One region of the Vreelandella sp. ssv genome, then DNA from elsewhere that is predicted to be linked to it. Evidence: predicted binding sites of a transcription regulator. Region 1 holds the regulator's gene; each other region holds the start of a gene.

Region 1 (7,166 bases):
CCTGCCGACGGAGTGATTGAAGAGGGCGAATCGAGTCTGGATGAGTCGATGCTGACCGGCGAATATCTCCCGGTCACCCGCCGGGTGGGAGACCTGATTACCGGCGGCAGCCAAAACATGGAAAACCCGCTGGTGATCAGGGTCACCCACGCAGGGCGCGATGCTCGCGTAGCGGGCATTGTCGATCTCACCGACCGCGCCTTTGCCAGCCGCCCGCGGTTGGCTCAGATGGCGGCGCGTATGGCCCACCTGTTTGTTCTGCGCCTGCTGCTGGTAACGGTTGGCGTCACTATCGTCTGGTGGTTTATCGACCCCTCGCGGATGCTCTGGGTACTGCTTTCAGTACTGGTAGTGACCTGCCCTTGTGCGCTGGCGCTGGCCACCCCCGCGGCCTTGACCGCAGGCCATGGACAACTGCGCAAGCGCGGCGTTTTGATCACCCGCGCAGATGCCATGGAAACCCTCTCCAACGTTACCCGGGTGATTTTTGACAAAACCGGCACGCTCACCCGCGGCGAGATGCACCTCACCCAGACCAAACCGTTTGGAGAATTAACCGCCGAGCGTGCCCAGGCGATTGCCGCGGCGCTCGAAGCCCACTCAGAGCACCCTATCGCCCGTGCCTTTCGTCCGTTTCGGGATGCAACGCTTCAGGCAAAAGATATTCATAGCCATACCGGTCAAGGGCTAGAGGGCACGCTAAATGGCGCGCGCTGGAAGTTGGGCAAACCAGAATTTGCCGCTGGAGAAGCCATTTCGGCGCCTGCCAGAGGCCAGTGGTTGCTGCTTAGCGAAAACGGCGAACCCAGTGCCTGGTTTGGTCTGCATGACGGCGTCCGCGATGATGCCGCCGCCACGATCAATGCCCTCCAGGCCCTCGGGCTAAACGTGGAGCTGCTCTCCGGCGATACTGAGGATGCCGTGGAAAGCCTGGCCAACCAGCTCAACATTACTACCTGGCACGCAGGCATCAGCCCAGAGGGTAAGCTGGCCCGAATGAAAGAGCTTCAAGCCGCCGGCGAAACCGTGGTGATGATTGGTGACGGCATCAATGACGTGCCGGTGTTAGCCGGTGCCGATGTGGCGATTGCCATGAATGGCGCGACGGATCTGGCCCGCACCCGCGCCGACGCAGTGCTGCTCAGCCCACGTCTTATGCGGATTTTCGAGGCCATTGAGATTTCCCGCGCCACCCGGCGTATCATGCGCCAGAACATGATCTGGTCAGTATGCTACAACTTTTCGGCGCTGCCGCTGGCGGCAATGGGGCTGGTGCCTCCCTGGCTTGCAGCCATTGGCATGTCGCTCAGCTCACTGGTGGTGGTCGGTAATGCCCTGCGGCTTTCACGCTGGCGTGCCAAGCCTGCCGCCGCACTTAGCGCTTCAACACCGGTAACCGCATGACGATTCTGTATCTGCTTATTCCGCTTTCACTGATTCTGCTCGGCCTCGCCGTCTGGGCATTCTTCTGGGCGGTCAAAAACGATCAGTTCGACGACCTGGAAGGCCCGGCGCACCGCATTTTGTTCGATGAGGACGAGAACGACCTCACCCCAGAACAGCGTCGCCAACGACAGCAAGCCAAGCAAAAACCCGCCGCTTCGGCAGATAAAAACGCACCCGACGACCAAGAGCCGCGACCATGAATCCAACCGGCCTCGACCTGCCACCGCTACTGGCGGCGTTCGTGTTTGGCCTGATGGGGGGCGCCCACTGTATTGGCATGTGTGGCGGCATCATGAGTGCACTCACCTTTGCCGTCCCGCCCAGCATGCGCCACCCGGCGCGTATGAGCGGCCTACTGCTCAGCTATAACGCAGGCCGTATCACTAGCTATATGAGCGCAGGCGCGCTGGTGGCCCTGCTGGGCACGCTGTTTTCACTCTCTGCCACGGCACGAATGCTGCTGCAGGTATTTGCGGCGCTGATGCTGATACTGATGGCGCTGTATATCGCCAACTGGTGGAAGGGGCTGCTCAAGGTTGAAGCCGTCGGACGCCGTCTCTGGCGGTTTATTGAGCCGGTGGGACGGCGTTTAATGCCGGTCGTTCATTTACCCCAGGCCTTCGCGCTGGGGTCAATATGGGGCTGGCTCCCCTGCGGGCTGGTCTATTCCATGTTGGCCTGGAGTCTGGCGATTGCCGACCCGCTGCAGGGGGCACTGCTGATGGGGGCGTTTGGACTTGGCACGCTGCCCGCGCTATTGGCCACTGGGCTTGCGGCGCGCCAATTGAGCCACCTGATTCGTCATCCGGCGACACGCAGCGTGGCCGCGCTGTCCATTATTGCCTTTGCCCTGTGGCAGCTTTGGTCACTCACGGCACATAACCTTCACTAACATGACATGGCTCAACGTTTATTGCGTCTCTGCGCGTTAGGCTGGTGCTGATCTTCTTTGCTACACAGCCCTTTACGCCGGAGCCTCTCTTCATGCCCGTTCATGCCCTTGCGGCTTCTTCTACGAAGACTTCCACCATGACCAGGCCAGCCAACGATCAGGCAGTGTGGGATAAAACTTTACTGCGCCGCTATGACACCAGCGGCCCACGCTATACTTCCTACCCCACGGCGCTGTCGTTTGATGACCGATTTACCCCCGGAGATCTGACTCAGGCGCTTGAGCAAAGTAATGCTGGCAAACGCCCGCTATCGCTCTATGTGCATATTCCCTTCTGCCGTAAAATTTGCTTTTACTGCGCGTGTAATAAAATCGCCACCAAAAACACCGCTCTGGCTGAGCCTTACTTATCCCGGCTCGACCGTGAGATGGTGCTGATTGCACGGCATCTGGATACTTCACGTCCGGTGGAGCAATTGCACTGGGGCGGCGGCACACCAACCTTTCTGAGTTTGAATCAGATGGGCGACCTGATTGATCGACTGGATGCGCGCTTTGGTCTTTCATCGTCTTCTCAGCGCGATTACGCGATTGAAATAGACCCTCGCGAAGCGGATGTGTTTACCCTGCGACACCTGCAGTCGCTTGGCTTCAACCGCATCAGTTTAGGGGTGCAGGACTTGGCCCCACTGGTGCAGAAAGCCATTAACCGCATTCAGCCGCGAGTCCTCACCGAAACATTGATGGATGAAGCCCATCGGCTGGGGTTTCGCTCTCTCAATCTCGATTTAATCTACGGCCTGCCGTTTCAAACCGAAAAGAGCTTTGCGAATACCCTTCGTCAGGTCATTGAGATGAACCCCGCACGGCTTTCGGTCTTCAACTATGCCCATATGCCTGAGCGCTTTACCCCCCAGCGACGTATTAACGTCGATGACTTGCCGGGCAGCGACGAGAAACTGGCGATTCTGCACACCACGATTGAGATGCTTACGGCGGCAGGTTACGTGCATATCGGGATGGATCACTTTGCTCGTCCCAATGACAGCTTAGCCATTGCTCAGCGCGAAGGCTCGCTGCAGCGCAACTTTCAAGGCTATTCCAGCCATGCCCAGTGTGATCTGGTAGGGCTGGGCGTTTCCGCCATTTCACGGGTAGGCAGTGTCTATGCGCAGAATCCTGGTGACCTGGCCCGTTATGAAGCGGCACTGGACCAAGGCCAACTGGCGACGGTGCGCGGGCTGCGCCTGAGTGATGATGACCTGATCCGCCGAGACGTGATTGAACGACTGATGTGCGATATGCACATCGACCTGTCCGCCGTTGGTCAGCGCTGGAACATCGATGCTCCCCGCTACTTTGCACCGGCGCTGGAGAGCTTACAAAGCGCCGAGCGCGACGGTCTGCTGACCCGGAGCGGCGATCAGCTTAGCGTAACCCCTATGGGTCGCTTGCTGATTCGCCATTTAGCCATGGCGTTTGATGCCCATTTTGCTGGGCAAACGGGGCAGCACTACTCAAAGATTGTGTAATCGGGCTGTCGCTAACCACATGAAGCTTCCATAATAATGGATGCAGCTGTTAGTACGGCACGGATAACGTAAAATTTCTCTTGAACGCTACTCAAGGAGCTATGCATGTTGGATCCCATGAACCGACGACGCTCGCTACTCCATGAAGCTCGTTGCCAGACCTGCAGCCTGAGCTCGCTGTGCCTGCCGCTTGCCCTTGAGCTAGATGATATCGGGCAGTTCGATGCCATTATTCGCCGCCGGGCACCGCTGAAAAAGGGCGAGCCACTGTTTCGCCAGGGCGACGCCTTCACCAGCGTGTATGCGGTTCGCTCAGGCAGCTTGAAGCAGGTGACGGCGGAGGGGAATGGCAGCGAGCAACTGACCAACTTCTACCTGCCCAGTGAGCTGGTGGGGCTGGACGGAATTGATGAAGAGCACTACCCCGGCAGCGTTATCGCCCTGGAAACGACCACTATCTGTGAGATTCCTTTTGACCGCCTGGATTTACTCTCCGAGGAGCTGCCCGAACTGCGCGGCCAGCTGTATCGCAGCATGAGCAAGGAGCTACGCGATGACCGCCGCATGATGCGTCTGCTGTCACGTAAAACCGCTGATCAGCGGCTAGCGAGCTTCTTGATCACCCTCTCGGATCGTTTTCGTCGCCGGGGCTACTCGCCTTACAGCTTTCGCCTATCAATGCCCAGAGCCGATATCGGCAACTACCTGGGCTTAGCGGTGGAAACCGTCAGCCGTATTTTAAGCCGCTTTCAACAGCAGAGCGTGGTGGCGGTTTCTGGGCGAGAGGTCAATATTCTCGATATGCAGCGCTTGATTACTCTCGCCGAGGAGGAAGAACAAACGGTTAGCTGAATTAGCTAACGTTAAATGCCTGGATACGCCCGGCCAGCAGCTCCGCCTGTTTGGCCTCTAAGCCTTCAAAATCGAATAGGCTGCGGTCTGCCAACTGGGAAGGCGCAATATTAGTCACCGCTTTAAACATGCTTTCTAGACGGCCGGGGAATTTCTTATCCCATTCGGCGAGCATCTCTTTGACCACTTGGCGCTGCATATTGGGCTGGGAGCCGCAGAGATTGCAGGGAATAATCGGAAACTCCATTAACCGAGAAAATTCAGCAATATCCGCTTCTTTGCAGTAAGCCAACGGTCGAATAACAATATTTTTGCCATCATTGGAGAGCAGTTTGGGCGGCATCGCTTTCAAGTTGCCCCCAAAGAACATGTTGAGAAACAGGGTTTCAAGGATATCTTCGCGGTGGTGGCCCAATGCAATTTTGTTGGCACCGATCTCTTCGGCAAAACCATACAGCGAACCGCGGCGCAGGCGTGAACAGAGTGCGCAAGTCGTTTTGCCTTCTGGCGTTTTTTCCTTCACCACCGAATAGGTATCACGCTCGACGATGTGATACTCCACGCCCTGTTTATCCAAATAAGCTGGCAGCACGTGTTCAGGAAAACCGGGCTGCTTTTGATCTAGATTGACCGCCACTATCGAAAAATTAACCGGTGCGTTGCGCTGTAAATTGCGCAAAATCTCCAGCATCGTGTAGCTGTCTTTGCCGCCGGAGAGGCACACCATCACACGGTCGCCTTCATTGATCATTTGGTAATCAATAATGGCATTGCCCACATCTCGGCGCAGGCGCTTTTGCAGTTTGTTAAATTCACGCTTCTGCTTAACATCAGCCAGCTCAGGCTGGTCGCGCTCAACGTCAGCTTGGGAGGCTCCAAGGTGAGCAGGGTCAAAATGATCAAGAGATTGCATGGTATAAGCACTGCCGAGGGTGGAAGGCATTCAAGAAAAAAGTGGCTGCTATTCTAACAACACTCATCGCCCAGACCCAACTACTCAGAGAGAACCACCCAAGATATCGCAATGTAAAATGACTGCCCTGACGATTAAACCGTACTCGGTGAGAGGGTAGGTTGAAGCGAGGGTCTTTTTCCAGGGATGGAAAAAGTAGCGCCCAGGGATGGGGTCACAGTGCCCTCGCGGAAACCTTCCCTCTGCACCACGATAGCTGCCACTAAGCTGCCTCTGCCATCACCCGCTGCAGACGCATATACAGCAGCGCGCTTGCCGTCGCTTCGCCTAACATACTTTGCATGCCCATCGAGGGCACCTGCCAGCACGCCAGCGCCTGGGTAAAGCTACTGGGTGCATCGACCTCAGGGTGCAAACGCCGCAGCTGGCGCTGGTGCAGCTTTGCCAAATCGACCTGGGCATTGGGCAGCGCGAAATCCAGCCGCTCGCTCAGCAATGTATTTAACGCCCCAATCCGCTTGTCCAACTGCCAGCCGACAATGGGGCGATTGCCGATAAACTCTACCAACGCATTTAAATTGTCGCTGCTCGGGCAAGAGACCTCCCCCGCCTGACATAGCAAGTGATGGCGACGCAGCGACGCATTCTCAGCCTGCCCCGGTATGCCAAGCGTCAGCACAAAGGCGCGACTGGTGCGCACCTGCTGCTGGCTGAGCACCACCGCTGCCAGACTGATCACCGGGGAAGATGCCGTGGGCGTTGCCGTGCAAGCAAGCGCGACTAGTTCATCGCCCATATAGGGGTTAAATAGCCAGGCATAGTGAGAGTCAGCACAGCGACGCCGGTCGCTTTCGCGTCTCAGCAAAGTACGCAAGGAACCGCTAAAGAGAGCCACGTGTCGATCTAATAGCCGCATTCCTGTCACGAATACTCCAAATGATATCGATGGAAAAGCCGCTGCTTGAAGTCTTTCACAATGTGCAGCGCTTCACGCAATAGGTCACGTTCGAGAGAAGAGAGGTTTTGCACCACCACGCGATTGGCACGGTTCGCCTCTGGCGACGTGCTGGTTGCTTCCAGTGCATTGAGCTGCTGCCTGAGACGCAGCTCGGAAAATAGCGCCAGCGCTTCGCCCAGGTCATCGGCAAAACGACGGTCCAGTCGGCCATCGGCAGCCAGTGCGTCTAAACGATCCAGGGTCGAGGTGGCTTTGATCCGCCGCTCAAGAGCCATGGTGCGCACGCCGTGAACAATGGGGAAGATGCCCCCTTTCTTAATATCGATACCGTGCTGGGGCTTTTTCAACGTACCAAACAGGGTCAGCGGCGTGGAAAAACGCAGCGCCGTGCGGGCAAAATAGGAGAGCAGAAGTTCATCACCTGAGCAGCGTTCAAATAGCTCTTCTCGTACGCTCTCAAGCAGGCTGGAGTTACCGGTCACGGCATGGGCATCAAGCATAATCGCCAGTTTCATCAGGCTATCGCCATCCCGCTCGCTGGCCCATTTAGCAATATTGCTCTTCCACTGCGAC
Region 2 (7,166 bases), 470 kb from region 1:
GGCTATGCGCCCCCGAAGTGAAGGCAGGCGATGAAATTTCTGACTGGGCGGGAAAGGAGTTAACCAAGCTGGGCGTACTGACCCGCCATGAAATAATGCTGGTCGTGATGGTGGTCACCGCCCTGCTGCTGTGGATTTTTGCCGGCAGTGTTATCTCTGGTTCACTCGTGGGCCTAGTGGTGATCTGCGGCATGCTGTTAACGGGCATCATTCACTGGGACGATATTCTTAATAATCGCGCGGCTTGGAATACCTTTGTATGGTTTGCCACCCTGGTGGCACTGGCAGGCGGTCTTAGCCAAGTGGGATTCGTTAGTTGGTTTGGCAATGTGGTGGGCGGTCAGATAAGCCACTTCGACCCGCTGATGGCCATGGTAGCGCTGGTGGTCATTTTCTATCTACTGCACTACTTCTTTGCCAGCGTGACGGCCCACGTTACCGCCCTGCTACCCGTGATTCTGGCGGCAGCTACCGGGGTTGCCGGACTGGATATGCAGATGTTTATTCTGCTGCTGCTACCCACACTTGGCTTTATGGGCATTCTCACCCCCTACGGTACAGGTCCAAGCCCGGTTTACTACGGCAGCGGCTATCTGCCCAGCGCACTCTTTTGGCGGTTGGGGGCGATCTTTGGACTGCTATTCCTGGTGGTCTGGCTAGTCATTGGCCTGCCCTGGTTAATTCTAATCAGCTGACCGGTGGTTTAGCCAAGCGTCTGATACCAGGCGTTGAGGTTATGTGAGATTTCATCCGGCTGCTCGGAATGGAGATTGTGGCCCCCTTCCAGCGTGATATGGCGCAGGCGCGGGGCCATTGTTGTCAGATGAGATGCCAAAGAGTGGAACTTGGCATCCCGCTGCCCCGAAAAGTAGCTTACCGGAAGCGAGGTACTTTCCAGCCACTGCCAAAGCGAAGGCTGTTGGCCTAAGGAAGTTGATCGCAGCATGCTGGCGATGGCTGGCCCGTGATTCGCTAGCCGACGTTGAATCTGCCGAGTGCACTGGGCCTCGGTTAAGTCGGCGAACACCGGCTGCCGATACCAGTCGGCAAGTACATTCTCTAATGACTCCTGCTCGAAACGTGTTGCCCAGCGTTCATCGTGGGCAATTCGGGCAGAGCGCTCGTTTGCAGGCAACCCTGGGTGAGCGCTCTCCAGCCAGAGTGCTTCCAACCCCGATGGCTGACGGCTGGCATGGTAAAGCGCCAAACGCCCACCCAGGGAGTAACCCAGCAGGCAGTAGCGGCTAACGCCTCGGTCACTCAATGTGTCGCACAGCCAATGGTGAAACGCCTCAAACGAGGCCAGCCGTATCTGGTGATTCTCACCGTGGCCCGGCAGGTCTAACGCTAAGCAGTTAATGCCTTCCAAGCCAGCGATGACCTCATCCCAATCCTGACGATCCCCCAGTAAGCCGTGGAGCAGCACCAGGGTAGGTGCCTGCTGCTGTGATTTACTGCTCACGCGGCTCCCCTCGAATCGCTGCGCCAAGGGCCTTGAGGTCATCGGCGACCTGCTGATGGGGCACGTTAACCTCGATCAGTGAAACGCCCGCCTCTAACGCCTGGGTATAAGCCGCCGCGAAGGCCTCCAATGAACTGGGCGCCGAGTAGCCAAGCCCAAACATCTTAGCCGCATACTCGAAGTTCAAGCCGTGGGGCTGGCGGTAATAGCGCTCCAGCAGCTCACCCTCTTTGGGCACCGGCAGCATATGGAAAATACTGCCGCCATCATTATTAAGAATGACCACCACCAGAGGCTGGCTGGACTGTTTCAGTAGCGCCAAGCTGTTGAGATCATGCAGAGCACTGGTATCCCCCAGCACGATAGTCGTGGGTTCCGAGCATGTGCAGCTGAGGCCATAGGCCGTTGCGATCAGGCCATCGATACCGGAGGCCCCGCGATTAGCCAATACTCGCAGCGTCGTTTGGCGATGCGTACCCAGCATATTCATTAGCCGCGCGGGCAGGCTGTTGCCTATAAACAGCTGCCCTTCAGCCAACTGTGCTAAAAGGTGGCAAACACCCACTTCTGAGAATGCCGTACACCGCTCTTCCACAAGCAGGCAGGTGCGTCGTTGGAGGCTATCCAACTGATGCCAAGGCGATTGTTCAAAGTGTGTTGGCAAATCAGCGATAAAGTCGGCAGGCGAGCATACCAAACGGCGCTTAACGCAATAGTCAGGATCCAACCGCTGGGGCTGCGGATCAACCAACCAGACATCCTGCCAGGGCTGCTGGGCAATAAATTGGCTTAACCGCTTGGAAATCAGTCGGCCACCAAACTGCAGCAGCACTTCTGCCTTGGTTAGCTCAGCGCTGAACCGCTCATCATGCAGCGCCAAATCAAAATAAATCAGGTTGTGAGGATCAAACCGAACCTGGCTCTGCACATCCGCCAGCAACGGCCAGCCCAATTGCTTGGATAGCTCAACAGCATGCTGCGCCTGCTGAAAATCATCAACACTGCCAACGACAATCAGGCCCCGCTGCTGGGCAAACGTTTTCCACTCACTATTAAACGCGGGAAACGCAGTGCTGGTCCGCCAATCACTCCACGGTTTTGAAGTCGTCAGCCACTCCCTTAGCGGGGCGAGATAGTCACTGGCATCCATAGGGCAACTGCCGGGGTAAAGCGGCTCGCGGTAACGGCAGTTAATGTGAAGAGGCCCAGGAGTACGGCGCTGCTGGTCAACCGCTTGGTCAAGCGTGCTGAGTAGGAATGCCGCTTTTATCGCAGCATCTGGCGGCGGCAGGTCGTGGTGAACAATGGTGTGGCGGGAGAAAATATCCCGCTGGTCAATCGCCTGGTTGCTGCCGTTGTCCAGCAGTTCAATCGGGCGGTCGGCAGAAAGCACTATAAGCGGCACGCCGAGCAATTTGGCTTCCACTACCGCCGGATAAAGGTTCGCTAAAGCGGTGCCTGAGGTGGTGATAATGATGACCGGGCGCTGACTGCCCCGGGCAATGCCCAACGCCATAAATCCCAGCCCACGCTCATCAAAGTGGCAGCGGCAGCGCAGCCCGGCGTGTTCGCTGGCGGCCATGGTCAAAGGCGATGAGCGTGAACCCGGCGCCAGCACCACGTCGCGGACGCCTAAGCGGTAGAGCTCCTCCAGCATCAGCGCCGCCCATACATGATTAAAGGTGGCGTGTTGGATGGCAAAATCGGTAGATACAGGTGCTGTCATATGCATTATCCCATCCCAAGCAGTGACATAATGTCAGCAATTTTCGTATCCAGCTCGCGCCACTCCTCGTCCGGCTGAGAGCCTGCCACAATGCCTGCTCCGGCATAAAGGCGAATCGTTTCTGGGCTGATATGGGCGCAGCGAATGGCCACCGACAGGTCACTGCTGGTGTGACTGATTCTACCCAAGACGCCTGCATACCAGCCACGGCGATGGCGCTCATGCTGGCGAATAAATGCCAGTGCCGACTCGCGGGGCACACCGCCCACCGCCGGGGTAGGCGGTAGCACGGCAAGCAACTGTTGGTCAGTGACATCTCGGTGCAACTCGGCGTGAATCAGACGACGGATATGCTGTACCGAGCGCAGCTTAACAGTATGCGCCTCGCCCATCTGGACGTGACAAGAGAGCGGCTCAAGCTGGATCAAAAGCTGCTGATAGACGCACTGGTTTTCCAAGCTGTTTTTCTTATCGGCCAGCAGTTCATCGGCAAGCGTTTGATCTTGCTGGGCATCCCGCCCGCGCCGTGTAGTGCCCGCCAGTGCTTCTGTCGTTAAATGAATCCCTTCACGCTTATAGAGCTGCTCCGGCGGGCAGCCGATAAACGCTTCATGTGAGGTCAATTGGACGCCAAAGTGGAAACAGTCGGCGGCGCCGTCCTGCCAGCGTGCTAGCAGCGCCCAAGGGTTAGGCGTTTCAGGTGTCGTCAGGCAGGTCTCCCGTGAAAGCACCACCTTGGGTGTGTGGCTCAGGTGATCAGGATGGGTGACCTGCGCGACCGATGCCGCCCACGCCTTCTGCGAAGGGCGGTCTTCACGCTGATAAACATGCGGCCGCAAGCGCGGCAACGGCTGCTCCTCTTTCAGGGCAGCCAAACAGGCACGCGCCTGGGCTATCTCGGCCTCTGGGCAGCGGTCATCAAAGCGCAGATTGAGTGATAGCGTCGTCACAGTTTGCTGGCGCCTAAGCTCTATACGCGGCAGCAAAAAATGACAGCCAGGAAAATGCTCCCACCCTACCGTACTGGTGTCGAAAGCCATGCCACCGAAGTAGTCCGGCTGCTCGCCCCCCAAATCTGCCAGCCTGGAAAGGTCAGCCTGCAGCGCGGCTAGTGAATCAAACGCCTTAACAGCCCCCAACGTCGCATACTCAACGGCGCCAGCTTCTCGGGATTGCCAATAGAAGCGGGGATACTCGCTCTGCGCGTTTAGCCATCCCATCAGGTGATTGACCTGACAAGAGGTACTAAGGCGTATAAACCCTTTTTTAGCGCTATCGCTAAGCGTATCAAGCTGGCTTTTGAGTGCCTCAACAGGAGGAATAAATTGCATAATTTACCTATTAGGCCAGCCTTTTCAATTACCTACTAATGACTACTGGGGTGCTTCAGGCCTAGTTTTTGTTTCACATAGGGTAGCACCCATCGATCGCCGCCAAACCGCCCTGCATTAGCACCCGCCACCAGCAAAAAGAACGTCAGCGCAATCATCCATGGATTAGTGGACACCGTGCCTGCCATCAAAAACGACATGTTCATCACGATGGCGAAAAACGCAGCAAAAGATGTCAGCACACCAACGATCAAACCCAGGCCAACTGACACTTCTCCCAGCGGTATAATGACATTAATGATATCGGCATTGGGCAACGCAACATTCTCTAGAAAGGCAACATAATTGGGGTAAACCGCGCTTCCCTCGCGCATCACAGGATTGGCGACAGCATTGCTTAAGAAACCCTCGGCGCTAAAGCCACCGGTGATTTTACCGATGCCCAGAGTTAGCCAGGTGATGCCTAAGTAGAGCCGGAGTAATAACCAAACTACTGCCATATATTTGTTATGTCTAAATAAGTCGCCAATCATCGCGTAAACTCCTGGTATCGGGTGACCAGCAGTGTCGGACAAGATGACGAGGCATATTTTGACGTAGATCTACTTTTCAGCACTTAATCATACATTGACGAATGTTTATTGAATGAAAACGGTCAACAGGAATATCAACGGAATGGAACAAAATAGTCAGCGCCGCCCCTACCAAGCCTGGGTACTCGCCGCTCGCCCCCGAACGCTGCCGCTGGCGTGTGCTTCCATTCTGCTGGGTACGGGACTAGCCGCGAATGTGGATGCACTTAATATGGCAGTACTTGTGCTTGCCCTGCTGACCGCTATAGCACTCCAAGTGCTATCAAATTTAGCCAACGATTACGGTGATGCCGCATCGGGTGCCGACGACGAACAGCGAATAGGGCCTGAAAGGGCAGTCTCTTCCGGTTTGCTTACCTCGGAAAAAATGCGCACGGGAATGATCGTTGCGGCCACGATTGCCGCAGTACTGGGGCTGTTATTGCTGGTCGCCGCGTTTGGGGATCAATGGGGGCAGATTCTCATCTTCATTTCATTAGGGGCTGCGGCCCTGTTGGCAGCGGTAACCTACACCGTTGGGCTAGGTGGAACCCCTTATGGCTACCGAGGGTTTGGGGACATTGCGGTCTTTGTATTTTTTGGGCTACTCGGCGTCTTGGGCACCTACTATCTGCATGTACAGCAACTAAGCTGGCTGCCCTTTCTACCTGCCGCCGCCTGCGGTTTGCTGGCCACCGCCGTACTCAATGTCAATAACGTACGCGATATCGAAAGCGACGCGCGCAACGGCAAGATCACCCTGGCCGTGCGGCTTGGTCGCACCAAGGCGATTAACTACCACTGGGCGCTGCTGGGTATGGCGCTGCTGCTTACCTTGATCTACATGGTTGCACTGCCGGTACCGTGGGTGGGATGGAGCTGCCTGCTGGTGGCCAAGCCACTGACCGATGCAGCCAGAACGTTAAGCCATACCCGTGATGGCGAGATGCTAACCAATATGCTGAAGAAAACGGCCATTTCAACGCTGCTTTATAGCGTGTTGCTGTCTATTGGCTTGGCCTTGTTTTAGACGCTTAAAGCGGGGCAACCACCCCGCTGACAGTCTGCTTCGTGTTAGCTGGGCATGCCTTACAGCACTACCTCATAACCTTCAAACTTGGGCGGGCCAAGGTAGATACCTTCCGGCGCTTTAGCATTGGCATGCGCTTTGCGGAACGCATCTGACTTGGTCCAGTCACGGAAAGCTTCTTCCGATTCCCATACGCTGTGGGAGATAAACACGGTGTGATCTTCCTGGCTTTCACCCTGCAGCATCTTAAATTGCTTAAAGCCCGGCACTTCATCCAGGTGAGAGTCGCGGTTGCGCCACACCTCTAAAAAGTCCTCTTCGCGGCCTGGAGCAATCCGAAAACGGTTCATGGCGATATACATCATTACTCTCCTACTGGGTTGATTCCGCAAACGCTACCTTGATGGTAACGTCACAGGCAAATGGCGAATAGGCTTAGCGGCGAATAGCCCTCAACCGTCGGGTATCAGTATTATTAATGGCTAAGGCACCTATCCAGGTCGTTTGGTTCAAACGCGATTTACGCATTCACGATCACGCGCCGCTTTCTAACGCAGCGGCGGCTGGCCCCGTGTTGCCCGTATTCGCCATTGAACCTGAGCAGTGGCAGGCGCCGGACAGCGCGCTGCGCCACTGGCAATTTGCTGCAGACTCGCTGGCTGATCTCGCTCAAGCGTTGGGAACGCTGGGTTTGCCGCTGTGCCTATGGCAGGGCAGCATGCTTGACCTGCTGGCTGCGCTTAAAGGGCACTATGGCGAGCTTGTCCTTCACTCCCACGAGGAGACCGGCAACGCCTGGAGTTTTGCCCGCGACCTTGACGTTAAAGCATGGTGCCAGCAGCACGGCACGCCATGGCATGAAGCGCGCCAGCACGGCGTAGTGCGTGGCTTAACATCCAGAGTGGCCGACCGCAACGCATGGGAAAAGCAGTGGGAAACGTTAATGACGGCGCCCACCGCCGCTGCCCCGCAAAACGCCCAGGCGGCTGAGGGTTGGCAAGCTTTCCACCATTTTGATGTCGAACAGCTTCACGGCCTGACATTA
Region 3 (7,166 bases), 120 kb from region 1:
CCTGCCGAGACAGCCGCTCACGGCCAGCGTGTAGGAAAGGGCGTAGCACCATACAAATGGCCAGTCCTGCTAGCAAAACCGGCGAGGGAGCCTGAGACGCCCCATCCTGCCAAAACAGCAACCAATGGTGGAAAAGTTTGGCCAGCAGCCAACACTGGGCAATCAGCAGCACCACGCCGATCATCGCCAACAGCGCGGCGCCACGCAACCGCCAGCGTTGAGCGGCGAGGCAGCGGTTTAGCAACTGCCTCGCATCATTGGCTTCAGTCGCTCCGCTCATGCTCGGATTCGCCTTCATAGCCATTCACTTCAAGCCACATGGCGTTAAGAATGCTGACGGTGGCCGCCAGCGTGACACCCAAAATCCAGGCGAAATACCACATACGATCCCCTCCTCAGTAAAGCGCTTTGTCGTTATCACGAATGAACTGCTCATTCAGACGACCGCGCATGACCCAATAACTCCAGGCGGTATAGAGCAGTATCAACGGCACGAAGATGCACACCACCACAAACATGATCTTGAGCGTTAGCTCACTCGCTGTGGCATCCCACATGGTCAGGCTATGGTTAGGGTTGAGCGACGATGGCATCACGAAGGGGAACATCGTCACACCCGTGGTGACCACCACCATGGCCATAGCCACCGCTGAGCTGGTAAATGCCAGCGCATGGCGTCCCAGTTTCATGGTCAGCGCACAGAGCACAAACCCTACTACGCCCAGTACGGGCAGTAGCCACAACAGTGGGAAGCGGTTGTAGTTGGTCATCCAGCCGCCAGCACTCACCGCCACGATTTTCCCGGTGGTATCGTTGTAGCCCTGGGTATCGATCACGCTGGTTACCTGGTAGCCATCAATCCCCCATAGCAGCCAAACCCCACCCAGCACGAACAGTGCCGCGCACACCAGTGCTGTCAGGCTGCCGATGGCGGCACTACGACGGCGCAGTTCGCCCTCGGTTTTGAGCTGCAGCCAGGCCGCTCCGTGGGTGACGAACATCAACAGACTCAAAAGCCCGGCCAATAGTGCAAAGGGGTTCAATAGCCCCAGCAAGCCACCCTGATACTCCAAGCGCAGATAGTCATCGAACTGGAAGGGAACGCCTTGCAAGAGATTGCCGAAGGCGACACCAAAGATCAGCGCGGGAACGGCGGAACCGATCGTCAGCCCCCAGTCCCAGCGGCTGCGCCAGGTGGGATTGTCCAACTTGGAGCGGTAATCGAACGCCAAGGGCCGCAGGAATAGCGCAAACAGCGTTAGCATCAAGGCGAAATAGAAGCCGTTGAAAGCCGTGGCGTAAACCGGTGGCCAGGCGGCAAACAGTGCTCCCCCGGCGGTCACCAGCCAGACCTGATTGCCGTCCCAGTGAGGCGCCATGGAGTTGATCATCACCCGGCGCTCTTCATCGCCACGCCCGACTATTTTGAGCAAGGTGGCAACGCCCATATCAAACCCATCGGTGACGGCGAAGCCGATCAACAGCACGCCGATCAGCACCCACCAGACAAACCTAAGTGTTTCGTAGTCCATCATCATGCCTCCCGTGCGGGGGTTGGGATTGGATAGTCAGCGTCGGCGTCATCCTCCAGGTAACCGCTACCGGAAGGCCCCTTGCGAGCAAAGTGCTGCATCAACCACATTTCGATGATGACGAAGGTGGTGTAGAGGACACCAATGGCAATCAGGGTGGTGAGCACCTGTTCAGCCGTCAGACTGGAAATAGCCAGATGTACCGGTAGGATCTCGCCGATGGCCCAGGGCTGGCGTCCATACTCGGCCACGAACCAGCCCGCCTCACAGGCAATCCAGGGAAGCGGCAGGCTAAACAGTGCGAAGCGAAGTAGCCAGCGGGACTTCTCTGGCTGACGACGTACGCTATGCCAGAAGGCCAGCGCAAACAGCAACAGCATGCTAAACCCTGCGGCTACCATGGCCCGAAAAGACCAGAAAAGCGGCCAAACCTTGGGGATCGACGCTTCAACGGCTTGATCAATTTCGGCGGCGGAGGCATTGGCCACATCGTCGCTATAGGCGCTAAGCAGTAGCCCGTAGCCAAGATCGCGGCGCACTTCCTCGAACCGGACCATGTCCCCTTCGCTCCCTTCATCACTGCGTAGCCGCTGCATGAGAGCGTAGGCTTCCTGGCCATTGATGATACGTTCGCGGTGTTCCTCCTTAAGCTCGCGAATGCCCATCACTTCGGTATCCAGCGAGCGCGTGGCGATCAAGCCCATCACGCCCGGTATGCGAACGGCGAAGTCGGTATGCTGTTGCGCCTCGTTGGGTAGTCCGAACAGCGTGAAGGCTGCCGGTGCGGGATGGGTTTGCCACTCTGCTTCGATAGCCGCCAGCTTGACCTTCTGCACATCACCCAGCTCATAGCCGGACTCATCGCCCAGCACAATGACCGATAGTGCGCTGGCCAACCCGAAGGCAGACGCAATCGCGAAGCTGCGCCGGGCAAAGGCAACCTCGCGGCCCTTGAGCAGGTACCAGCTTGAAATCGCCAACACGAAAACCGCGCCGGTGACGTAGCCCGCCGACACGGTATGCACGAATTTGACTTGGGCAACGGGGTTTAGCAGCACTTCAGCAAAGCTGACCAACTCCATACGCATGGTGGCAAGATTGAGCTCCGACCCTACCGGATGCTGCATCCAGCCATTGGCGACCAGAATCCATAGGGCCGACATATTGGTCGCCAGCGCCATCAGCCAGGTGACCGCCAGATGCTTCTGTTTTGACAGGCGATCCCAGCCGAAAAAGAACAGCCCGACCAGCGTCGACTCAAGGAAGAACGCCATCAAGGCTTCTATCGCCAGGGGCGCGCCGAAAATATCGCCGACATAGTGAGAGTAGTACGACCAGTTGGTGCCGAACTGAAACTCCATGGCGATGCCGGTGGTGACCCCCAGCGCAAAGTTAATACCAAATAGCTTGCCCCAGAACTTGGTCATCTGACGATAAATGGTTCTGCCGGTCATCACATAGACTGACTCCATGATCGCCAGCAGTATCGACAGTCCTAGCGTTAAGGGTACAAACAGGAAATGCACCATCGCCGTAAAGGCGAACTGCAACCTGGATAATTCAACAATGTCCATGAGTGGCTCCCGATGGATAGCGTAAACACACCTTTCGCTCCACCGGGAAACCACAGATAGGTGCTAACCCAGGTAAAGCGATGTGTATAGGCTATTCCTCCACCCGAGCCAAAAAATTGATCTTGGTCAACTCCTTACTGAAGCATTGCACTGTTGCGACAAAATGCCATCCACACTACTCCACATTATTAGGCGTAGACGAACGAGGCTGGCGGCATTGGTAGTAGCATTAGTGGGCTTCGTCCCAGTTGGCGCCGCTTTCCGCTTCTACAATCAGCGGTACTTTCAACTCTGCAGCCCCCTGCATGCGTTTTTGCACCTGCTCAATAAACGCCTCCACCTGCTTTGCGGCGACCTCAAACACCAGTTCATCGTGCACCTGCATCACCATCAGCGCATCGAACTCGCCTTCTTCCAGCCATGCATCCACATCAATCATCGCCTGCTTGATGATATCGGCAGCGGTGCCCTGCATCGGTGCGTTAATCGCGGTGCGCTCGGCGCCTTGGCGGCGGTTACGGTTTTGTGACTGAATCTCCGGCAGGTAGAGCCGCCGACCCAGCACGGTTTCGACAAAGCCATCCTCAGCTGCCTGGGAGCGGATGCGCTCCATGTAGCGGGCAACCCCTGGGTAACGGTCAAAGTAGCGGTCAATATAGGTCTGCGCTTGGCCACGTTCGATACGCAGCTGACGCGACAGGCCCCAAGCACTCATGCCATAAATCAAACCGAAGTTGATTGCTTTGGCACTACGACGCTGATCGCCAGAGACCTTATCAAGGGAGGTACCAAACACTTCCGCCGCCGTGGCCGTGTGGATATCACGCCCTTCGGCAAATGCCTCAAGCAGCCCTTTATCTTCAGATAAGTGCGCCATGATGCGCAGCTCAATTTGCGAGTAGTCGGCGGCGACAATGCGGTAGCCGGGGCGGGCAATAAATGCCTGACGAATTTTGCGCCCCTCTTCGGTGCGGATGGGGATGTTCTGCAAGTTAGGATCAGACGATGACAACCGCCCGGTAGCCGTAACGGCTTGGTGGTAGCTGGTATGCACCCTGCCAGTGGCCTTATTGAGCAACCGTGGCAGCTTATCGGTGTAGGTGGACTTCAGCTTGGCAAGCCCCCGGTGCTGCATGATGACCTTGGGCAGCGGGTAATCCAGCGCCAATTCTTCCAATACGCCTTCAGCGGTAGAAGGCGCGCCCTTGGGCGTTTTCTTGAGCACAGGAATCTTCTGCTCTTCAAACAGAATCTGCCCCAACTGCTTGGGCGAACCCAGGTTAAATTCGCGCCCGGCCAGCTCAAACGCCTCGCGCTCTAATTCGCCAATGCGCTGCTCTAGCTGCTGGCTCTGTTTGTGCAGTAGCTCGGCATCTACCGCGACCCCGTTGCGCTCAATCCGCGAGAGCACTTTGATCAGCGGCAGCTCGATATGATCCAGCACCTCCGCCAAGCGCCCTTCGCTTTCGACCTGAGGACGCAACACCTGCTGCAGCCGCAGGGTGATGTCGACATCTTCACAGGCGTAAGGTACCGCCTGCTCCAGGGCAATTTGGTTGAAGGTCAGCTGCTTCGCCCCCTTACCCGCAATCTCTTCAAATGAAATGGTTTTTTCGCCCAAATACTTGAGCGCTAGCGAATCCATATCATGCCGGGTGGCGGTAGAATTGAGCACATACGACGCCAGCATGGTGTCGGCAAAAGGGCCAACCACGGAAATAGCGTAATTGGCCAAAACCGAAATATCGTACTTGAGGTTTTGGCCAACCTTGGTTTTTGTCGGGTCTTCCAGCAGCGGTTTTAGCGCCGCCAACACCGTTTTGCGGTCAAGCTGCTTAGGCGCATCCAGGTAGTCGTGGGCAAGGGGGATATAAGCCGCCTCCCCCGCTTCCAGCGACAAGCCAATGCCAACAATTTCCGCATCCATGTAATTAAGACTGGTGGTTTCCAGATCGAAGCAGAAGCGCTCGGCGTTTTGTAGCCGCTTCAACCAGCGCTCGAAGTCTGCCTGTTCTAGGATGACCTGGTCTTCACGAACAGACGCTTGCCCGAAACCGCTATCCTCGGACTCGCTACCCGCTTCATCAGCGCTGGCGGGCGCCGGCTCGCCGCCTTTAACGTCATCCACGCCTTCGTCTTTGCCTTCCAGCAACTCGCCCAACCACTGACGGAACTCCATCTCTTTGTACAGGGTAACCAACGCTTCGCGGTCTGGATGGGCAATATCCAAATCATCCAGGCCCACCGGCAGATCGCAATCGACTTTGATGGTGGCCAACTGATAGGAGAGAAACGCTTGATCGCGATGCTCTTCAAGCTTCTTGGGCAGGGTTTTGGCGCCCCGAAAAGTGAGCGTTTTTACTCGCTCTAAATCACCATAAATGGTCTCCAGCCCACCGCCCATGCCTTGAAGCAGGCCAATGGCGGTTTTTTCACCCACGCCGGGCACGCCGGGAATGTTATCGACCTTGTCCCCCATCAGGGCGAGAAAATCGATAATCAGCGCGGGCGGTAGGCCGAATTTTTCTTCCACGCCCGCCTCGTCCAGGGTTTCATCCTTCATGGTGTTCACCAGCGTGATATGGGCATTGACCAGCTGCGCCATATCTTTATCGCCAGTAGAGATCACTGCGTCGCGCCCAGCTTGGGTAGCATGATGCGCCAGAGTGCCAATCACATCGTCCGCCTCGACGCCTTCAATACACAGTAGCGGTAAACCCAGCGCTTTGACACAGGCGTGCAGCGGCGCAATTTGGCTGCGCAGATCATCGGGCATCGGCGGGCGATGTGCCTTGTAATCGCTGTACATGTCATCACGGAACGTTTTGCCCGGCGCATCGAATACCACCGCCATGGGACTTTCCGGATAATCTTTAATCAGCCGCTTGAGCATGTTCAGTACGCCCTTCACCGCGCCTGTAGGCTGACCATTAGAGGTCGTCAGCGGCGGAAGCGCATGAAAGGCACGGTAAAGGTAGGAAGAGCCATCGACGAGAACGATCGGTGCGCGAGCCATAACCAAGTTCCATTGTTAAATAGGATTGCTTAAAAAGAATTACCAATAAGAGTGACTCACATGATACGCGTTGCACAGGCCGCCTGCAGAGACAAACGCCCTCTCCTGAATCTACATCGACAACAACGCTGCCAACTCAGCGACCAAGCCGCTACAATAATGGGCTTAGCAACCTGGGCGAGACTCTCATGGCTGTATTTACCCCGCTTAGCGACGCACAGGTCGCCGCGTTTTTAGAAAAATTTGATGTAGGTAGTTTCGTTTCCCTTCAGGGAGTTGCGGGCGGCACTGAAAATTCGACATTTTTTGTGACTACCGACCGCCGCGAGCTCGTTTTAACGCTGTTTGAACAGGGTGAGCACGAAGAGCTGCCGTTCTTTGTCGAACTTTTGGACTATTTAGACGAGCACCGCCTCCCGGTGCCCGGCACGGTACATGACCGCGAAGGTATCGCGCTGCACAGTCTGGAAGGCAAACCGGCGCTGCTATTTCCGCGCCTGCCCGGCCGTCACCCAGAAGCGCCTAACTTGGCGCAATGCCGTGCCTTGGGCGACACCCTGGGCCGCATGCACGTGGTCTCAAAACGCTTCCCTGGGCACCGTCCAAACCCGCGCGACCTAAACTGGTTACATGTGATGCACCACAAGGTGCTGAGCTATTTAAGCCCAGCAGATCAAACCTTGATGAAGGATGAAGTCGACGACTTTGAGAGCGCCTTTATTCAACACAATGAGCTGCCACAAGGCGCTCTGCACGGTGACCTTTTCCGCGACAATACCCTGTTTGAGGGTGATCAGTTGGGCGGCATCATCGACTTTTATAACGGCTGCACCGGCGATCTGCTATTTGATCTGGCGATTGTGATCAACGATTGGGCTTCTAACGAGGACGGTACGCTCAACGCTGAGCGTTACGACACGCTCTTGAGCGCCTATCTTGCGCGGCGTCCATTAACCACGGCTGAGCGTGAGCTATGGCCTACCATGTTACGTATGACGGCGCTGCGTTATTGGCTGTCGCGCCTGCTGGTGGTTTACGTTGATC
Region 4 (7,166 bases), 1.3 Mb from region 1:
GTGGCTAGCGGCAAAACACCGATCCAGCCCCAAACCCCGATAGTGCCTGTCAGGGCCAGGACTATCAGTACAATCCCCACCAGAATGCGTAAGATTTTATCGACATAACCAACATTGCGACTCATAACGAATCCCCCAAGAGCCGCGCGTCACACGGCTGCCTATTAAGAATTTTTTAGTAATTATTTAGTATAACGAAATAACCTATCGGTTATTTGAACAGCATAGATGCCTTTCTGTTTTAGGGCACGATGCAAGCGGTCACAGTTTGATCCATATCAAACCAATGCCCTTTTACTCCAAGCGGGTAACAAAAATTCGATGAGATCTTCAGCTATTCGCAGATAAGGCTAAAAGGCCATGCGCGAGATAACCAGTGGCAAAGGCTAACCCGGCGGCGGCTGTACCCATAAACAATGTGCGCAGTCCGGAGCGCCAAGCTGGTAAGCCATATATAGCGCTTTTAAGCATGCCTATGCTGAGGAACACGCCCCCGGCGAGACCCAGGCTGGCTAAAAATTGTGAGGTAGTTCCAAGGCCTGGTATGGCATAGGGCAGTAATGGCAAAGTGCCGACCACCAAGAAAGCAATAAAAGTAGCCAATGCTGCGCGAAAAGGGTTGAGCCCAACCACTGAAAGACCATGCTCCTCTCGTAACATGGTGGCCACCCACACATCTGGGTTTCGGCATAGGGTCTCAACCACTTGTTCAAGCAGTTCCCCTTCGAATCCCTTTGCCCGGAATAGCTGCCGGATCTCTTCACGTTCGCCTTCTGGCACCATGGCAATGTGCTGACGTTCGGTGCGCTCAGCGCTGGCGATCTGAGCAAGTTGCGCCTGTCCAGCTTCATAGTTGCTCACAGCCATACTGAAGCCATCAGCGAGTAAGTTAGCGAACCCTAGCACTAGCGCTACCTGTGGCGAGAAGCCCGCGCCAAAAGCACCAGAAATTACCGCAAAGGTAGTAACACAGCCATCAATGCCACCGAGCACAGCATCCGGTAACGTCGATGCCTTTACGGGAGTGGCTAGCCGATTACCAATTGCTTTCGGTTGATGTTCATCCAGTAGATGCTCTCGGCTTGAGGGTCTCATAGCGTGCGCCTCTACAGGTTGTGCAATGGTATCTTTAGAAGTATATGCAAGCCAGGGAGTGAGTGTTATTTAAAAATCAACTTGCACGTGACCTGCTAAAGATAAGGAGTGTTAATCAATTCCAGGTGGTGTGGTTAACCTGGTGAGTAACATACGTTTATTGGTTTTTCGAAGCAGGCGATTAACGAGCTTAAATTGCTCTGGATCAATTTTATTCTTCATTAGTGCTTTTTAATCAATTTAGCCATCTTTCCAACCGTAGCGTTTGCGCTATAAGTATTCGAAAGGGTTGCTTGTTCACCAAGGGCCTAAATAAGAGGAGTGGCAACGATGTCAAAGTCAGATTCTCAAATTCAGAAGGATGTGCTTGCCGAACTCAAAAATGAACCTTCAGTTCGAGCTTCAGATATTGGTGTAGAAGTTGAAGATGGGATTGTAACGTTGGCGGGACATGTTGATAGTTATGCTGAAAAGTGGCACGCGGAAGATGCCGCGCAGCGAGTCAGTGGCGTTAAAGGAATTGCTGTAGAAGTTGACGTAAGACTGCCGGGAGATTTTAAGCGCACCGATGCAGATATCGCTCGTGCAGTCAAAAACACATTGGAGTGGAATATATTTATTCCCGATGATCCAGTCAAAGTGATGGTTGAGGATGGTTGGGTGACACTAACCGGCGAAGTCCCTTGGGAATATCAACGTCGCCTAGCCACAACTTCTATTCGTTACTTAGCCGGAGTTACGGGCGTCAGCAATCAGATTACTCTAAAACCTAACCCTACTGCCGGGGCAGTCAAGGCTCAAATAGAAGCTTCGCTTAAGAGAAAAGCTATTCAGGATGCGAATGCAATTAAAGTTGAAGTGCATAATCATGAAGTAACCCTTAGTGGCAAGGCTCACAGCCTTGCTGAAAAAGAGGCCATACGCCATGCTGTATGGAATTCACCTGGTGTCTTAAAAGTGAAAGATAATATAAAAGTTTAAAGGCATGCAGTTATTGTTTTTAATAAACTTTAGTGTGATTATCGAGCTGGCTGCGCTGGCTGCGCTGGCTCGGTAACCACTCAGCCGTTTTTCAAAATAGATTCTTCAACACGCACCGTTCAATAGTGATATAGATAAGAGGTATGCTGAAGTGAGTCTGCCAAATTGGTATCCCTTGCTGGGTAATTTCAAGTATGTCCTTGAATGTTTCGATCTACACAAATTTATAGCTCGCTCCAAATACGCTCTTTCAAGCCCTCGCTAAGCTCCGATATCTTGCGCATGCGTTGAAGGTTGGCTTCTGTCATGTCAGTAGCGATTTCACGATAGCAGGATGCCATCAATACCGGTGTTGGTATCCCCTCAAAACCTAGCGTATGTCGTAAGAGTTTGCTATAGAAAGGCGCCATGATCGCAACGAAGTCCAATTCGTGGCGATATGCATCGTTGACGGTTTCTAGCCATATGCATTGTAGCTTGGTTGCTGTGGGGATGGTGTTTACCCATGGTTGGTACCAGAAAGCGAGCTGATTAGTGACGTTGCTTGATGTAAGCGCGAGTGGCGCTTGAATAGGGGGAAGCTCGAATGTTGTCATTGTGATAAGGCTCCTGTGATAGCTATGGTTAATCGTAAAGCTATGGTTGATGTATTTTATTGTATTATTTTAGCAAACAGTATGGGACATAAATGCAGTTATGGTTTGACCTGCGTCACCCCTATGGCGAAATAAGTCTTTTTTATGAGCCTTTGATGTGAAACTTTGCAAACCATCATGCGCTTATTTTGCTATCTAAAAAGGCTTTGTGTTTTAAGTGTCTTTAGTCATTAACTTATGTTAATAATTGCGCTGCTAGTTTAGGATTAACTTCCTTGCGTTAATTCACCTAACGCAAGTTATTGATGTTGATAAAATAATTGTTCTAGATCAACATTTTTATTATTTGTTAATTATCTCCGCTATAGTCAGCTTTTCTGTGAAAGTCTTTGCGCTATAATGATACATATCGTGAGGCTATGTTTCGATTAAGACATATGCATCACGGTAATATGGATTCCAAACGATATTGCAACCTTCCCCGAATGCGTGGAAAAGGAGTGCTGCCGTGAACAAACCTGCCTCTCAACCTGTAAAGGCTAGCGAACAGTCTGCTTCAGTGCAGGACAGCCAATCATTGAGACCTTTGGAAGAGTTTGATCGCATGATTGAAGGTTTTTTTGATCGAAGTTGGCTAAAGCCTTTTTTTAAAGATGAACTTTTAAAGGAGCGTTTAGGCTTTTTTGGCCAACCTACCCCCAAAATTGACATCATTGATCGTGATAAAGAAATTATCGTACGCGCAGAAATGCCGGGAGTAGACCGAAAGGAATTGGAGATTGAAATATCTGACCATTCTCTGATGCTAAAAGGGAATCGCTCGGGTGAAACTAAGGAGGAGCGTGATAAATATTACCATTCGGAAATGTGGCATGGTTCATTTACTCGAACCATTGCCCTGCCTGTTGATGTCGATACGAGTCATGCTGAGGCTACGTTTAAGGATGGCATATTGACTATCGAACTTCCAAAGTCAAAACAGGATCAGCGGCGCAAACTAGAGGTTAAGTAGAGCGATAGCGTCGTTGAAGACCCGGGCGCCGACGCCAATTTGAGAGTGGATAGCGCTAGTCAATGTTATTGCCATGGAAGGCTATTCGATATGTATGATTCGTCGAGTAAGTAGGCGAGTTACGGCCAGCTAAGGCTTAGCGCTGGATGATCTAAAGACTACCAGTGTTCAGGAAAAACGCATGAAGGTCATGGTGCTGGAAAACCGAGGTGGTCCACTGCTTGAGCGGCAACGGCCTATTCCTATGCCTGGGCCGGGTCACGTATTGCTAAAGGTTGAAGCCTGCGCTGTATGTCGCACTGACCTCCATTTACTTGATGGCGAACTACCGGAAATTCGTTACCCGATTGTTCCAGGACACGAAATCGTTGGTCGTGTGGTTGATTGTGGCCCTGGCGTTACGTTAACGCATGGAATGCGTCTTGGCGTGCCATGGTTAGGATATAGCTGTGGCGCATGTAGGTATTGCTTACACGGGCAGGAAAACCTATGTGATCAGGCTCGCTTTACGGGTTATCAGATAGATGGCGGTTTTGCAGAATATGCCTTGGCGGATCATCGCTTTTGCTTTTCAATCAGTTCCACTTATAGCGCAGCGCAAGCAGCACCTCTTATGTGTGCGGGCTTAATTGGTTATCGGTCTTTGCGAATGTGTGGCGATAATCTGCAACGACTAGGTATCTATGGCTTTGGCGCTGCCGCTCATATAGTTGCTCAAGTTGCGCTGGGGCAGGGTGTCGAGGTATACGCTTTTACTCGTCCGGGAGACGAGCAAGCCCAGCAGTTTGCGCGTCAACTAGGGGCAACGTGGGCAGGAAGCTCCAGCCAGCTTCCTGATGTGGCGTTGGATGCAGCCATTATCTTTGCTCCCGCCGGTGAACTTGTACCCGCTGCACTACGTTCAGTGCGGAAAGGGGGTGTGGTGGTCTGCGGCGGCATTCATATGAGCGATATTCCTTCCTTTCCTTATTCGTTGCTCTGGGGCGAGCGCCAACTGCGCACGGTTGCCAACCTAACCCGTAAGGACGGTAAGGACTTTTTGGAGCTGGTTTCCAAAACGACTGTTAAGACCAAGGTGAAGTGTTATCCCCTCAGTGCCGCTAATGAAGCACTCATGCATCTTCGTGAGGGTAAGCTGACGGGCGCTGCTGTATTAATTATGTCTTAGAATCGCTGTAAAGGAACGACACATTCTTGTAACCAACTCCCTAGTACGATCATGGTGAAACAGCGAACAGATTAGGTGTTCTAAAGCCGGAAGGTGACCGGCTCGCTATCCTTACCAACGGTGTGGGTGTGTTGGCGGTTGATGAGTTTCTGCCACAGGCTTGGTCGCATGCTAACCCCGTCGATATCCATAACGTTGCCCTCGGCCAATGTTATGCAGACGCACTTGGCGTATTACTTGATGAGCGCGAAGCGGATGCAATTTTAGTCTTGAATTGTCCCATTGCGGTTGCCGATAGTATGAAGGGAACAGGGCTTGGCTAGCGTCTCATGCAGTAGATACTCGACTATGTTGTTCCCTTCTTATTCCGGTTGCCAAGGAGCAGGTATGGAGTCACCCACTGCCGATATCGGTTTCTCATCGGATATCCCACTCAAGGATGTCCACGCTTGGCATAGCGATGAGGTCATTGCGGCGCTGGAGACGTCACCAACGGGGCTAACGGCAGACCAAGCTAATAAGCGTCTGGCTAGTTACGGGCGTAACAAGTTACCGGCAGTGGTTGGCCGCCACCCGCTGTCTCGCTTTTTTGCTCATTTTCACAACGCATTGATCTATTTTCTTTTGGCGGCGGCACTAGCTGCATCGTTATTGGGGCATCTTGTTGATGCGACGGTCATTGTGGCGGTGGTGTTAGTCAATGCCATGGTTGGTTTTGTGCAGGAAGGTAAGGCAGAAAAGGCGCTGGATGCTATTCGTAGCCTGATCGCTCCCCATGCACAGCTTTTAAGAGCTGGACGGCGTGTCAAAGTACCTGTCGAGGAAATCGTTCTCGGCGACATCGTATCGCTGGAGGCTGGGGATAGAGTACCTGCTGATCTTCGGCTTATCCGTACCAGCTCATTGCGCATTGAGGAGGCCATCCTAACCGGTGAATCGATGGCTGCTGAAAAGCAGGCGTCGCCAGCACCGATAGCGGCAGCGCTCGGCGACCGTTACTCAATGGCGTACTCGGGGACGTTAGTAGCCACTGGACAGGCGACAGGGGTCGTGGTGGCCACCGGTAGCGATACTGAAATCGGACGAATTAGTACCTTGCTGCGCGAAGTTCAACCATTGACCACGCCTCTTCTGCAGCAAATCAATCGCTTTGGAACACACTTTACCTGGATCACGTTAGGTGTGGCGGCCTTACTGTTCGCTTTTGCAGTGTTAGTACGCGGCTATATCTGGACAGAGGCGTTAGTCGCCGTGGTGGCGTTAGCGGTAGGGGCCATTCCTGAAGGGTTACCGGCAGTTATCACTATCACACTGGCCATCGGGGTGCAGCGCATGGCGCGGCGTAACGCCGCAATCCGACAGTTGCCTGCTGTGGAAACGCTGGGGGCTACCTCGGTTATCTGTTCTGACAAGACCGGCACGCTGACGCGCAACGAAATGACCGTGCGAAGGCTGGAGATACCTAGTGGCCGAGTCATGGTGAGCGGATCCGGCTATGTACCGGAAGGGCGGCTGGAAATAGAGTCAGACGGTAATGCCCCAGATGATAAGCGGATAATGGAAACAGATAGTCTGATTCTGGCAGGGCTGCTGTGTAACGATGCCCAATTGCATGAAACAGGTGGAGATTGGCATGTTATCGGTGATCCGATGGAGGGGGCGCTGGTGGCGTTGGCGATCAAAGCTGGCCTGAATCCGGAGCGCAAACGGCATGAGTGGCCACGCCTCGATGAGATACCGTTCAATGCCCAACATCGCTTGATGGCCACGCTTAACTTCAATGTGAGTGGTGGGTATCAGATTTTCGTCAAGGGCGCGCCTGACGAACTGCTGCTTTTATGCTCCACCCAGGCTTATGGCGAGATAACAGTACCGTTGGATCGAGAGGCTTGGGCGGCTCGGATTACGGCGGCGGCTGATCAGGGTGAGCGTGTGCTTGGCTTCGCCGTCAAGTCAGCACAGCCGGACGTGAATCAAGTGGACTTCGTTGATCTCAAGGACGGATTGGTTTTTGTTGGTCTAGTCGGGTTCATTGATCCACCTAGGGAGGAGGCTATGGCGGCCATTGAGGAGTGTCACTCTGCCGGTATCGAAGTAAAGATGATTACCGGCGACCATGCGGAAACGGCAGCGGCTATTGCCCGACAATTGGGGCTTGGTGAAAATCCGCGCGTACTCACAGGGCGTGAGCTCGATGACATTACCGATAGTGACCTGCCAAGCATAGTTGACAAGACCAGTGTTTTTGCCCGAACCAATCCGGAACACAAGCTGCGCATTGTTCGAGCGCTGCAAGCGACAGGCGCCATCGTGG

The links. Region 1 encodes FNR, which switches genes on or off when oxygen is low (the NO sensors DNR and NnrR bind a similar motif). Its sites were predicted from a motif close to TTGATNTANATCAA; they were not measured.
Positions count from the first base shown of each region.
Region 2: AC5TBW_RS17100 (1,4-dihydroxy-2-naphthoate polyprenyltransferase) is a predicted target of FNR. The motif match lies at 5,111-5,124, and genes of this name have one in related genera.
Region 3: AC5TBW_RS15445 (cytochrome ubiquinol oxidase subunit I) is a predicted target of FNR. The motif match lies at 3,223-3,236, and genes of this name have one in related genera.
Region 4: AC5TBW_RS08860 (Hsp20/alpha crystallin family protein) is a predicted target of FNR. The motif match lies at 2,993-3,006, and genes of this name have one in related genera.

Region 1 is NZ_CM182545.1:3,276,471-3,283,636, forward strand. Features, by position in the region: gene AC5TBW_RS14890 (heavy metal translocating P-type ATPase) at 1-1,404, shown strand, start outside; gene ccoS (cbb3-type cytochrome oxidase assembly protein CcoS) at 1,401-1,646, shown strand; gene AC5TBW_RS14900 (sulfite exporter TauE/SafE family protein) at 1,643-2,338, shown strand; gene hemN (oxygen-independent coproporphyrinogen III oxidase) at 2,431-3,870, shown strand; gene fnr (fumarate/nitrate reduction transcriptional regulator Fnr) at 3,976-4,722, shown strand; gene ttcA (tRNA 2-thiocytidine(32) synthetase TtcA) at 4,724-5,635, opposite strand; gene AC5TBW_RS14920 (3'-5' exonuclease family protein) at 5,898-6,551, opposite strand; gene AC5TBW_RS14925 (DUF294 nucleotidyltransferase-like domain-containing protein) at 6,557-7,166, opposite strand, start outside.
Region 2 is NZ_CM182545.1:3,747,158-3,754,323, forward strand. Features, by position in the region: gene AC5TBW_RS17075 (anion permease) at 1-695, shown strand, start outside; gene menH (2-succinyl-6-hydroxy-2,4-cyclohexadiene-1-carboxylate synthase) at 704-1,462, opposite strand; gene menD (2-succinyl-5-enolpyruvyl-6-hydroxy-3-cyclohexene-1-carboxylic-acid synthase) at 1,452-3,188, opposite strand; gene AC5TBW_RS17090 (isochorismate synthase) at 3,194-4,519, opposite strand; gene AC5TBW_RS17095 (DoxX family protein) at 4,555-5,052, opposite strand; gene AC5TBW_RS17100 (1,4-dihydroxy-2-naphthoate polyprenyltransferase) at 5,195-6,121, shown strand; gene hmuQ (heme-degrading protein HmuQ) at 6,181-6,483, opposite strand; gene AC5TBW_RS17110 (cryptochrome/deoxyribodipyrimidine photo-lyase family protein) at 6,600-7,166, shown strand, end outside.
Region 3 is NZ_CM182545.1:3,398,223-3,405,388, forward strand. Features, by position in the region: gene cydD (thiol reductant ABC exporter subunit CydD) at 1-280, opposite strand, end outside; gene cydX (cytochrome bd-I oxidase subunit CydX) at 264-383, opposite strand; gene cydB (cytochrome d ubiquinol oxidase subunit II) at 396-1,538, opposite strand; gene AC5TBW_RS15445 (cytochrome ubiquinol oxidase subunit I) at 1,535-3,106, opposite strand; gene polA (DNA polymerase I) at 3,336-6,122, opposite strand; gene AC5TBW_RS15455 (homoserine kinase) at 6,311-7,166, shown strand, end outside.
Region 4 is NZ_CM182545.1:1,930,136-1,937,301, forward strand. Features, by position in the region: gene AC5TBW_RS08840 (YgaP family membrane protein) at 1-125, opposite strand, end outside; gene AC5TBW_RS08845 (VIT1/CCC1 transporter family protein) at 331-1,095, opposite strand; gene AC5TBW_RS08850 (BON domain-containing protein) at 1,426-2,076, shown strand; gene AC5TBW_RS08855 (hypothetical protein) at 2,301-2,672, opposite strand; gene AC5TBW_RS08860 (Hsp20/alpha crystallin family protein) at 3,181-3,684, shown strand; gene AC5TBW_RS08865 (zinc-dependent alcohol dehydrogenase family protein) at 3,866-4,852, shown strand; gene AC5TBW_RS08870 (HAD-IC family P-type ATPase) at 5,240-7,166, shown strand, end outside.